One region of the Streptomyces sp. NPDC027962 genome, then DNA from elsewhere that is predicted to be linked to it. Evidence: riboswitches for the same ligand, from Rfam matches in the RefSeq annotation. Region 1 holds a riboswitch; each other region holds the start of a gene.
What was found. Region 1 has a riboswitch for cobalamin ahead of ACZ4SA_RS31600 (cobalamin biosynthesis protein). Riboswitches for the same ligand answer to the same signal wherever they lie in the genome.

Region 1 (2,959 bases):
ACCAGCACCGGCAGCCCCGCCGCGCGCGCGACGCCCATGTTCACGATGTCCGTGCGCCGCAGATTGATCTCGGCCGGACTGCCCGCCCCCTCGCAGATCACGGCGTCATACGTGCCCCGCAGCTCCTCCAGGCACGCCATGACCGGCTCGAACAACTCCTGCCGCCGACCGCCGCGCAGTTCCTTCCCGGCGGATGCCCCGCCGGTCTTCCCGAAGAACCCGCGGGCGCTCAACTCGCCCACGGGCTTGCCCATCAGCACCACCTGGCTGGAACGGTCGCTGCCGGGCTTCAGCAGCACCGGGTTCATCAGGGCGGTCGGCTCCACGCGCGCGGCCTGCGCCTGCATGGCCTGTGCGCGCCCGATCTCCGCGCCCTCACGTGTCACGAACGAATTGAGGGACATGTTCTGCCCCTTGAAGGGCGCGACCTTGACCCCTTGCCGCACCAGCCAGCGGCAGATCCCGGCCGTGACGACGCTCTTGCCGGCGTCCGAGGTCGTCCCGGCGACCAGCAACCCCCCACCGGTCATGCCGGCCTCCTTCCGCCGCGCCCTGCACCCAGCATCCGCCCCGTGGCACAGACCACCAGGGTCAGCAGGCCGACACGCCGCGACAGCCGCACCGCCCGCCCGATGTCGTCGAACTCCACCGCCCGGCCGTCGCCGTTGAGAACCGGCCGGTGCTCGACCCGGCCGCCGTACGAGAGGGTGCCGCCCAGCCGCACCCCCAGCACGCCGGCGAACGACGCTTCGACCGGGCCCGCGTTGGGACTGGGGTGCTTGCCCGCGTCGGCCCGCCAGGCCCGTACCGCCCCCCGCGGATCCGGCCCGCTCACGGCCGCCAGGATCGCGGTCAGCCGTGCGCCGGGCCAGCCCGCCACGTCGTCCAGGCGCGCCGATGCCCAGCCGTAGCGCCGGTAGCGGGGCGACTTGTGGCCCACCATCGCGTCCAGGGTGTTGACCGCACGGAAGCCGACAAGGCCGGGCACGCCGGCCAGCGCGCCCCACACGAGGGCTCCCACGACCGCGTCGGAGGTGTTCTCCGCGACGGACTCGACGACGGCGCGGGCGATCTGCTGCTCGTCCAGGGTCTGCGGGTCGCGCCCGCACAGATGAGGCAGCCGTTCACGGGCCGCTTCGACGTCCCCGGCGGCCAGCGCGTCGCCGATGGCCGAGGCCTCACGCCCCAGCGTCGTGCCCCCGACAACCGCCCACGTGGCGACGGCGGTCAGCGCGATCGACGCGGCGGGGGAGCGGCGTACGGCACGGCCGGCCAGAGTCGCCGCGGCGACGGCGCCGCCCGCGCACACCGCGGTGTGCAGCGCGCCCCGGCCGCGGTGGTCACGCCACAGGACACGCTCGAGGGCGGCGGCCATCCGTCCGAACGCGGCGACCGGATGCCCACGGCGGGGATCGCCGAGGAGCAGGTCACCAGCGAGGCCGGCGGCGGCGCCGTACACGAATACTCGGTCGGCACGCACGGGATCAGCGATCCCCGAAGTGGCGTCCGACGGACAGGGCTGTACCGCAGCCGGGCATGAGACGAGTCCTCACTCAGGGTCCGCGCCCTGGTTCGACGTGACCGGCGGTGAGAGTTCCTGGCTCCCCGGGGTTCGTGCTCCCGGGTGACAGTGGCGGGACCGCGCCGGATTCGCACCGGACTTCCTCTTCTGCCGCCGTTATCGGCCCCGGCAGTCCACCACGCGCGCGAACGCCCGTCAACTCGCCATTGACCTGCGGCGGGACAGTGTGCCGAGCCCCACACCGGTGGACACACGAAGGCCGGGTCGAAGGCACCCGCAGGTGTCCTCGACCCGGCCTCGCGAGGGTCCGGCCGTCGTCAGACGACGATCAGATAGATCCCGTAGGAAACGGCTGCCGCGCAGAGCGCGAAGCAGGCGTAAGCGCCCGTGCGGGCCAGTGCGCCGGAGCCTCCGGCCTGCGAGGCCGCCTCCTGCTTGGTCAGGCCCACGATGCCCAGGGTGAACAGGCCCACCAGGGCGACGGTGGCGACGAGGCTCACGCCGAATACGGAGCCGAGAGCTGCCCAGTCGATCTTCATGCTGTTCCTTACACCGTGGCCGGACGTGCCGACTCGGGCTCGGCCGGGGCCGGGATAGTGGTCTTGATTTCGCCGGCGGGCGGCGGGGTGACGGCCGCGATGGCGGTCGTGACGACGCCCGCACGCTCCTCGGTGCCGTCGACGTCGTTGACGTTGGTGTGGTCGACGACCTGGCGGCGCGAGACGAACCAGATCGCGGTGCACGCGGCGACCAGGAAGACGGCGACGGCCGCGACACCCCAGTCACCCTGCTTGGTGACGTACTCCGAGCCCGCCGCGACGAGGCCCGCGGCCGGCAGGGTCAGGCCCCACGCCACGAACATCCGGGTGGCGGTGGACCAGCGGACCACTCCGCCCTTGCGGCCGAGACCGGCACCCATGACCGCACCGGAGCAGGAGTGGGTCGTCGACAGGGAGAAGCCGAGGTTCGACGAGGCGAGGATGACGCTGGCCGCGCTGGTCTGGGCGGCGAAGCCCTGCTGCGGCTGGAGGTCGGTGAGGCCCTTGCCCATGGTGCGGATGATGCGCCAGCCGCCGAGGTAGGTGCCGAGCGCGATCGCGAGACCCGCGGAGACGATGACCCACAGCGGAGGGTTGGAACCGGGGGCGACCACATTGCCGGCCACGAGAGCCAGCGTGATGATGCCCATCGTCTTCTGGGCGTCGTTGGTGCCGTGCGCCAGGGAGACCAGACCGGCGGAGGCGATCTGCCCCGCACGGTAGCCCTTCGCGGTGGCTTTCTCGTCGGTGTTGCGGCCGATCCGGTACGTGAGCCGGGCGGCCAGCATGGCGGCGAGGCCCGCGACGAGCGGTGCGGCGATGGCCGGGATCAGGACCTTGGTGACGACAACGCCGTTGTTGACCGCGCCGAAGCCGGCCGAGGCGACGGTGGCGCCGA
Region 2 (2,959 bases), on a different contig from region 1:
AGGGCGACCTGGCGGGCCGTCTCGCCGAGGGGCTGGTCGTCGCGGACGAAGGACCAGGCCAGCATCGTGACCGGGCCGGTGAGCATGCCCTTCACAGGGCGCGAGGTGAGGGACTGGGCGTACGACGTCCAGCGCACCGTCATCGGCTCGGGCCGCGAGATGTCGCCGGCCAGGATCGGCGGGCGGACGTACCGGGTGCCGTAGGACTGGACCCAGCCGTGCTGGGTGGCGAGGTAGCCGGTGAGCTGCTCGGCGAAGTACTGGACCATGTCGTTGCGTTCGGGCTCGCCGTGCACCAGGACGTCGATGCCGGTCTTCTCCTGGAAGGAGATGACCTCCTGGATCTCCGCCTTGATGCGTTCCTCGTAGCCGGCGGTGTCGATCCGCCCGGCGCGCAAGTCCGCCCGCGCGACGCGCAGTTCGCCGGTCTGCGGGAACGACCCGATGGTAGTGGTCGGCAGCAGCGGCAGCCCGAGATGGCCGCGCTGGGCCGCGGCACGTTCGCCGTACGGCTGGGACCGGCGCGTGTCGGCGTCCGTGACGGCCTCGGCACGGTTGCGTACGGCCGGGTCGCGGGTGATCGGCGAGCCCGCGCGGGAGGCCAAGTCGGCGCGATTGGCGGCGAGTTCGGCGGTGATGGCGTCGGTGCCCTGGGCGAGGCCCCGCCCGAGGGTGACGATCTCGGCGGTCTTCTGCTTCGCGAAGGCCAGCCAGCGCAGGATCTGCGGCTCGATGTCCCACTCGGACGCGGTGTCGAGCGGCACGTGGAGGAGGGAGCAGGAGGCGGCGACGTCGACCCGGTCCGCCAAGCCCAGCAGGGTGCCGAGGATGGACAGGGACTTCGACAGATCGTTGATCCAGATGTTGCGGCCGTTGACGACACCGGCGACCAGTCGCTTGCCGGGCAGACCGCCGACGACGGCGAGCGCGTCCAGGTTGGCCGCGGCGGCCTCGGTGAAGTCCAGGGCGAGGCCCTCGACCGGGGCCTTCGCCAGCACCGGCAGTGCCTTGCCGAGCCGGTCGAAGTACGAGGCGACCAGCAGCTTCGGCCGGTCGGTCAGCGCCCCGAGGTCGCAGTAGGCGCGCTCGACGGAGTTCAGTTCCGCAGGGAAGCGGTCCTGCACGAAGGCGGGCTCGTCCAGCTGCACCCACTCGGCGCCAGCCACGCGCAGGTCGGCGAGCACCTCGGCGTACACCGGCAGCAGACGGTCGAGCAGGGTCAGCGGTTCGAAGTCCGTGGGGACGCCCGGTGCGGGCTTGGCGAGGAGCAGGTAGGTGACGGGGCCGACCAGGACCGGGCGGGCGGTCAGGCCCAGCGCCAGGGCCTCCTTCAGCTCGGCGACCTGATTCGTCGAGTCTGCCGTGAACACGGTGTCCGGGCCCAACTCGGGCACGAGGTAGTGGTAGTTGGTGTCGAACCACTTGGTCATTTCCAGCGGCGCGACGTCCTGGGTGCCACGGGCCATGGCGAAGTAGCCATCAACGGCGTCGGCCTCGACGGCGGCGCGGTGGCGCTCGGGGATCGCGCCGACCATGACGGTGGTGTCGAGGACGTGGTCGTAGTACGAGAAGTCACCGGTCGGCACTTCGTGGATGCCGGCGTCGGCGAGCTGCCGCCAGTTGGCGGCGCGCAGGTCGGCGGCTGTGGAGCGGAGGGCGTCGGCGGTGACGCGGCCATTCCAGTAGCCCTCGATCGCTTTCTTCAGTTCCCGGTTCTGTCCCTGGCGGGGGTAGCCGTAGACGGTGGCCCGTGCTGCCGCGGCTGCGGACTTGCTGGTCACGGAGATCTCCTTCGCGAGACGATTCCCTGAGATCCCGGAGACGGGACGAGAACGCGAAGGGATGACGAACCGGACGGAACCGACCTCGCGCGACAAAGCGCGGTCGTCCGCCTGGTATGTACGCCGACCCGCCCTCGAGGTCACCGAGATCTCCGTGCGCGGAATGGTCCGCGCACGGGCAGTTGGCAGGTCTTCGGACTCGCGAGCACGTCCTCCTGGCCGGAGGACACCTACTGGCCGTCGCTTCCCAGGTCCGGTACGTCGGGCCCAGTGCGTATGACGGCGGTCGTTCCCGCTCACCGCTGCGGGGCAGTCCCGGATTCCCACCGGGTTCCCTCTTGCGACGCCCCGCCTGGCGGACGGGGCGAACCAGCTGCTCCGGCCACCCTAGGGGGTGTCGCCCCTCAGCCGTCCAGGATCTGGAAGGTGACACAGAGCACGTCGGAGGAGGAACGCCGAGGGGCGGGAAGCGCCGCGCTCGCGCTTCTCGCCCTTCCCCTGTCCACCGCCGGGACCCTCACCCCGGCGGCCGTGCGGGCCCCTCAGCCCGCGTCGTACCAGGCCCTCAGCCCTGGTCGTAGGTGTGGAAGCCCCGGCCGGTCTTTCGGCCCAGCAGTCCTGCCTCCACCATCCGCTGGAGCAGCGGGGGAGGGGCGTAGAGGGGTTCCTTGAACTCGTCGTAGAGCGACTCGGCGACGAACGCGACGGTGTCCAGGCCGATCAGGTCGGCGAGTTTCAGCGGGCCCATGGGGTGGGCGCAGCCGAGCTCCATGCCGGTGTCGATGTCGGTGGCGGTGGCGAAGCCGGATTCGGCCTGCACCGGCGGCGATCATCGCCTTGGTCAGCTCGAAGGCGTTCAGCGGGCCGCCGAAGCCGGCCTCCGCGTCCGCGACGATCGGCGCCAGCCAGTCGGTCGTGTCGCCGGCGTTCTCGGCGGTGGCGATCTGGTCGGCGCGCAGCAGCGCGTTGTTGATCCGACGCACCACCTGCGGGACGGAGTTGGCCGGGTAGAGACTCTGGTCGTAGTAGGTGTGGCCTGCCTGGTTGGCGTCGGCGGCGACCTGCCAGCCGGACAGGTAGATCGCCTGCAGGCCCGCCTTGACCTGCTGGACCGCCTGACCGCCGGTGAGCGCGCCGAGGGCGTGGATGTAGTCCCGCTCGTGCAGCTGCCGCCACAG
Region 3 (2,959 bases), on a different contig from region 1:
GGGCATCGCTGGAAAGTTCCACTCGACGCTCGCCCTGGAACCTCCGTGACCCGGCTGGGCGAAGGCCTCCGGCCGGCGGGCTGCGCCGGATCTGCGGTGTGCCGCAGGACCAGGGGCGCACGGGTGCCCGGGGCGGCCAGGGCGAAACTCGCGGATTCGGGGCAGGTGACCGGCGACCGGCCGGCCGACGGCCACCCGATATGACGGACGTCACGGCATACGCATGCCATCAGGTCATCATACGACCCGATCGCTGCACGAACCCGAAGGCCGGGCCACGCCCGGACGGCACAGCAAGGCGAGGGCGGACACGAAGGGGGAGGACAGGCCGGTACGGCCGCGCGTGGGCCTGGCGGGCCTCGGAGCCATGGGGCCCGGAATGGCCCGTAGCCTGCGGGCCGCGCGATGTTCATGTCCGCCATCCCGGTGGCCGGCATCTTCGGCGACCCGCTCTCCGGCTGGATCATGGAGCGGTTCCACGGCGCGAACGGCCGGCAGGGCGGGCAGGGCGGGCAGGGGATGTTCCTGCTCGAGGCGATCCCCGCGCTCGTCATCGGTGTCGCCACGCTGTTCCACCTCGACAACGGCGTGCGCAGCGCCAAGTGCTCACCGACGGCGGGAAGGCCGTCGTGGAGCGGCGATCGCCGACGACGCCGCGCACCAGACGGTGCACGGCCGGGTCTGGGACGACTTCCGCGACCCCAAGGCGTGGCTGATGCGCACTGCCCCGGCCGCGAGGCGGAGGTGCGCTCCGGGATCGACAGGGCGCTCGAGTACGCCGCGGCGCTGGGCTGCCCGCGGGTGCACGTCATGCCCGGTCCGGTGCCGCCGGACGCTCAGCCGGCGGAACTCGCCGAAGCCTGCGACACCTGCCTGGCCAGCCTCGCCCACGCCGCGGAACAAGCCGCGGCGGTGGGCGTCGACATCCTGATCGAGCCCATCAACGGCCGTGACATGCCGGGGTACTTCCTGCACAGGCAGGCCGAGCCCACGCCGTGGTGCGGGAGGTGGGCGCCGCGAATCCCAAGGTGCAACCCGACCTCTACCACTGCCAGATCGTCGAGGGCGACCTCACCACGGCCCTGCGACGCGACCTGCCGACCGGCCGCGTCGGCCATCTGCGGATCGCGGGCGTTCCCGACCACCACGAGCCCGACCTGGGCGAACTCGGCGTCCGCCACCTGTTCGACGTCGTCGACGCCCTGGGCTTCGACGGGTGGATCGGCTGCGAGTACCGCCCCCGCGCCGGCAGCGGGGGGCTCGGCCGGCTCGACAACTACCGTGAGGACTACGCATGAGGATCGTCATCACGGGTGGCTTCGGCTTCCTGGACCGCTCCGCTCCCGTGCCCTTGGCATCGGGAAGAACCACCTGCACCGCCACCCCAGAAGCAGCCGGTGGAACACGGATGCAGCGGCTCACGTACCGGACGTCGAGGTGCGACACGCCTCTCGGCCCCTGCCGTGCATGCGAGTTGGCTGCCATGTGGTTCGTCGCACAGTTGTAGGGGGTGGTGCGGGGGGACGGTGATCTGGGATGCTTCCGTCCGACAAGCGACGGCGGAACGAGGAAGCCGGTGAGATTCCGGCACGGTACCGCCACTGTGTAGGGGGAGCGACTCCGCCGAAGCCACCGCCCGTCTGGGTGGGAAGGCCGGGGAAGCATCGATCCCGAGTCAGGAGACTCACGCCGTCGCACCTCGACGTACCGGGGCGGATCTCCCCGAGAGAGGACGGTGGCACTCGTGTGCCCACGTGCTTGCGTGAAGTTTCCCCTCCTGGCCGACCGTCGAGTACGGATGCGCCGTAATGCCGCTGCGGCCGTGTCGGCCTGGCGCTGAACGGCCTTCCGGCGTCCGGCGCCTTTTCGGCCTTTCGCCCTTTCGGCTTCCGGGCCCTCTGACCTTCTGACGATCTGACCTTCTGAGAGTGCACCTCTCGGTCACCTTTCCGCGTCCGATGAACCGGGCGCGCATCGACGCATGCCAGGAGCCCTCGTGCCCGTAGGACCAGCCCTCCCTGTCCGCCGCCGTGCCCTCGCCGCGGCTCTGCTCGCGCTGGGGCTCACACTCACCGCGTGCGGTGACGGTGACGCTCCGCCCGGGGACTCCCGCGCTTCCGAAGACGGCGGCTGCATCGACGACTTCGACCCGGCCAAGGACTACTTCCCGGTCAAGTCCACGGTGGAGCACGCCGAGAACTTCTCCCTCCGCTACGAAAGGAGTTACCAGGTCCTGACGGTGAAGGAGCCGTTCCCCAAGGGGAAACCGGAGTCCTACGTCCTGATCAAGTGCGGTGCGCCCAAGCCGAAGCTGACCGGTGACCTGGCCGAGGCACAGCAGATCACGGTGCCGATCAAGAGCCTGTACTCCGCGTCGACGACACACCTGCCACTGCTGACGGATACCGGCACCCTCCCGGTGCTCACCGGTGTGGCGAACGGAGCGTTCATCAGCTCCGCGGAGGTCCGTGAGCGGGTGACGTCGGGCAAGGTCGCCGAGTACGCCAAGGACAACGCGCTCAACGCCGAGCAGGTCATCGGCGCCAGGCCCGACGTACTGATGACGCAGGGAACCGACGATCCTCAGTACCCGAAGCTGCGGCAGGCCGGCATCGCGGTCGTCGCCAACGCCGAGTGGCTGGAGTCCAGCCCGCTGGGGCGCGCCGAGTGGGTCAAGGCGATGGCCGCACTCACCGGAGCGGAGAAGCGCGCCGGTGACGTCTTCGACACGGTCGAGAGCGACTACGCGAAGGTCGCCGCCAAGGCGGCCGACGCGGTCTCCAGGGCCGAGCCCGTCAAGGTGCTGCCGGGCACGATGTACCAGGGCACGTGGAGCATGCCCTCCGGCGGCAGTTACCTGGGGAAATTGCTCAAGGACGCGGGCGGCACCCACCCGTGGGCCGACGACAAGAGCACCGGCAACCTGCAGTTGAACTTCGAGGCGGTCTACGCCAAGGGC
Region 4 (2,959 bases), on a different contig from region 1:
TCTTCCGCCGCTGGCTGGCTGCCACCACGGTCGCCGTGGACCGGGAGGCGGACCGACTGACCGAGCTGGACTCGGCGATCGGCGACGCCGACCACGGCAGCAACCTCCGGCGCGGATTCACTGCCGTCACCGCCGCCCTGGAGAAGGAGCCCCCGGCGACGCCGGGGGCCGTGCTGATGCTGGCCGGGCGGCAGTTGGTGTCGACGGTCGGGGGCGCGTCGGGGCCGCTGTACGGGACGCTGCTGCGGCGCACCGGCAAGGCGCTGGGCGACGACGCGCAGGTGACCCCGGGGCAGTTCGCCGAAGCCCTGCGGGTGGGCGTCGCCGCGGTGGCGCAGCTGGGCGGGGCGAAAGCGGGCGACAAGACGATGCTGGACGCCCTGGAGCCGGCAGCGGCGGCACTCGGCGAGCGCACCGAGTCGTTCGCCGCGGCCCGGGAGGCGGCGGAACAGGGAGCGCTGGCGACGGTGCCGATGCAGGCGCGCAAGGGCAGGGCCAGCTATCTCGGCGAGCGCAGCATCGGACACCAGGATCCGGGAGCGACGTCCTCGGCCCTGATGGTGGCCACGCTCGCCGAGACGGTGGAGGCGGCGAGCGCATGAGCGACGGCAAGCAGGTGGGCATCGTGCTGGTCTCGCACAGCAGGGAGGTGGCCACGGCCGTCGCCGAGCTCGCCAGGGGACTGGCGGGAAGCGGCGGTACGGCCCCCGTGGCCCCGGCGGGCGGGACACCGGACGGCGGCCTCGGCACCAGCTCGGAGCTGATCAGCGCGGCCGCGCAGCAGGTCGACCAGGGCGCGGGCGTCGCGGTCCTCGTCGATCTGGGCAGCGCCGTGCTGACGGTCAAGGCGCTGCTGGCCGAGGGCGACGAACTTCCGGAGGGGACACGGCTGGTCGACGCGCCGTTCCTGGAGGGCGCGGTCGCCGCTGTGGTGACGGCCGGCGCGGGGGGCGATCTGGACGCGGTGGAGGCCGCGGCGTCGGAGGCGTACGGCTACCGCAAACAGTGACGCGTCAGCGGCGCGCCACCGGGACGTGGTGAACACCTCACCCACCGGGACGTGGTGAACAGCTCACCCGGCCGCCGGCCGGTGCGCCCGTGCGCGGCTTGTGATGTACCTGGTCGGCGCACTACTGTCACGGGGCCTTGGTGTTCGGGAAACCGGTGCAGTACCGGTGCGGCCCTCGCCACTGTGATCGGGAAGTCCGGTTCCACCCCCTCACGGGGAGCCACTGGGACACCACGCCTGTGCGTGGTGCCCGGGAAGGCGGAGCCCGGACGGCATGACCCGTCAGCCAGGAGACCGGCCGAGGTGCGTTGTCCATCCACGAGGTGCTGGAGAGGGTCTCCCACATCATGCACATAGCCGAGGGCTATCTCCCCCCGCTGCACGCGGCCGCCTGGGGCGTCGCTTCCGCCCCGTTCGTTGTCCACGGCGTACGGGCCCTGACCCGAGAGGTCAGGGCCAATCCCGAATCGACCCTCCTGCTCGGCGCGTCCGGGGCCTTCACGTTCGTCCTGTCCGCGCTGAAGATTCCGTCCGTCACCGGCAGTTGCTCGCATCCGACCGGTACGGGTCTGGGCGCGATCCTGTTCAGACCGCCGATCATGGCGGTGCTCGGCACGATCACCCTCCTGTTCCAGGCGCTGTTGCTGGCGCACGGGGGGCTCACCACACTCGGCGCCAACGTCTTCTCGATGGCGATCGTCGGGCCGTGGGCCGGGTACGGGGTGTACCGGCTGCTGCGCCGGTTCGACGTACCGCTGATGGTGAGCGTCTTCTTCGGCGCGTTCGTCGCAGACCTGTCCACCTACTGCGTCACCAGCGTCCAGCTGGCACTCGCGTTCCCCGACCCGGGCACCGGTGTCCTGGGCGCGCTCGCCAAGTTCGGCGGGATCTTCGCCGTCACGCAGCTGCCGCTGGCGGTGAGCGAGGGGCTGCTCACGGTGCTCGTGATGCGACTGCTCAGCCAGTCCAGCAAGGGCGAGCTCACGCGGCTCGGTGTCCTGGTCAAGGGTGCGAAGAAGGAGGCGGCGGTCTGATGAGCCGTAACGCGAAGATCAACACCTTGCTGCTGCTGGTCGTGGCGGCACTGGCCGTGCTGCCGCTGGTCCTCGGGCTCGGCGACCACAAGGAGGAGCCGTTCACCGGGGCCGACGGGGAGGCGGAGGCTGCGATCACGGAACTCGAGCCGGACTACGAACCGTGGTTCTCGCCGCTGTACGAACCGCCGTCCGGGGAGGTGGAGTCGGCACTGTTCTCGCTGCAGGCGGCGCTGGGCGCGGGTGTGCTGGCGTACTACTTCGGGCTGCGCAAGGGGCGCCGACAGGGTGCGGAGCGGGCCCTGGGGAAGGGGCCCGAGGCCACCGGCCGGGACGTGGACAGCACCACGACGGTCTCGTAGCCGCCGATGCTGCCGATCGACGCGGCGGCGCACAGCAGTCGCTGGCGCCGCCGTCACCCGTGCGAAAAAGCGGTCCTCGGGCTCGGCCTGACGGTGACGGCGGTCTGTCTGCCGCCCTGGCCGGGGGCCGTCCTCGTCGCCGCCGCGACCCTGACCGTACTGCTCGGACCGGCCGGTGTGGCGCCGCGGCAGTTGTGGCGGGCCTTCCGCATCCCCCTGGGCTTCTGCGTCACCGGCGCCGTGCCGCTGCTGTTCGCGGTGGGCGGCCCGGAGGGCCTGGTCTCGCTCGCGCCCGGCGGACCGGCCGACGCCGTTCGGCTCCTGCTGCGCACCTCCGCCGCCTCGCTGGGCGTGCTGCTGTTCGCCTTCACGACGCCGATGTCCGATGTGCTGCCGCGGCTGGTGCGGGCGGGAGTGCCGCCGGCGGTGGTCGATGTGGCGCTCGTGATGTACCGGATCAGCTTTCTGCTGCTGGACGCCGTCACCAATGTCCGCCAGGCGCAGGCCGCCCGTCTCGGCCACACGAGCAGGGCCGCCGCGTGGCGTTCGCTCGC

Region 2: linked by a shared signal. The riboswitch ahead of metE (5-methyltetrahydropteroyltriglutamate--homocysteine S-methyltransferase) and the one ahead of ACZ4SA_RS31600 (cobalamin biosynthesis protein) in region 1 are both predicted to bind cobalamin.
Region 3: linked by a shared signal. The riboswitch ahead of ACZ4SA_RS09125 (ABC transporter substrate-binding protein) and the one ahead of ACZ4SA_RS31600 (cobalamin biosynthesis protein) in region 1 are both predicted to bind cobalamin.
Region 4: linked by a shared signal. The riboswitch ahead of ACZ4SA_RS32475 (energy-coupling factor ABC transporter permease) and the one ahead of ACZ4SA_RS31600 (cobalamin biosynthesis protein) in region 1 are both predicted to bind cobalamin.

What each region holds. Positions count from the first base shown of each region.
Region 1 is NZ_JBVHTA010000048.1:20,321-23,279, reverse strand. It holds gene ACZ4SA_RS31605 (cobyric acid synthase) at 1-530, opposite strand, end outside; gene ACZ4SA_RS31600 (cobalamin biosynthesis protein) at 527-1,480, opposite strand; cobalamin riboswitch at 1,570-1,715, opposite strand; gene ACZ4SA_RS31595 (hypothetical protein) at 1,840-2,061, opposite strand; gene ACZ4SA_RS31590 (inorganic phosphate transporter) at 2,070-2,959, opposite strand, start outside.
Region 2 is NZ_JBVHTA010000010.1:38,802-41,760, reverse strand. It holds gene metE (5-methyltetrahydropteroyltriglutamate--homocysteine S-methyltransferase) at 1-1,781, opposite strand, end outside; cobalamin riboswitch at 1,961-2,157, opposite strand; partial or broken gene ACZ4SA_RS12215 (3-hydroxyacyl-CoA dehydrogenase family protein) at 2,347-2,595, opposite strand; partial or broken gene ACZ4SA_RS12210 (isocitrate lyase) at 2,588-2,959, opposite strand, start outside.
Region 3 is NZ_JBVHTA010000007.1:95,770-98,728, forward strand. It holds partial or broken gene ACZ4SA_RS09115 (hypothetical protein) at 520-912, shown strand; gene ACZ4SA_RS09120 (TIM barrel protein) at 1,008-1,298, shown strand; cobalamin riboswitch at 1,528-1,701, shown strand; gene ACZ4SA_RS09125 (ABC transporter substrate-binding protein) at 1,997-2,959, shown strand, end outside.
Region 4 is NZ_JBVHTA010000051.1:43,543-46,501, forward strand. It holds gene dhaL (dihydroxyacetone kinase subunit DhaL) at 1-602, shown strand, start outside; gene ACZ4SA_RS32470 (PTS-dependent dihydroxyacetone kinase phosphotransferase subunit DhaM) at 599-1,009, shown strand; cobalamin riboswitch at 1,131-1,326, shown strand; gene ACZ4SA_RS32475 (energy-coupling factor ABC transporter permease) at 1,357-2,043, shown strand; gene ACZ4SA_RS32480 (energy-coupling factor ABC transporter substrate-binding protein) at 2,043-2,405, shown strand; gene cbiQ (cobalt ECF transporter T component CbiQ) at 2,412-2,959, shown strand, end outside.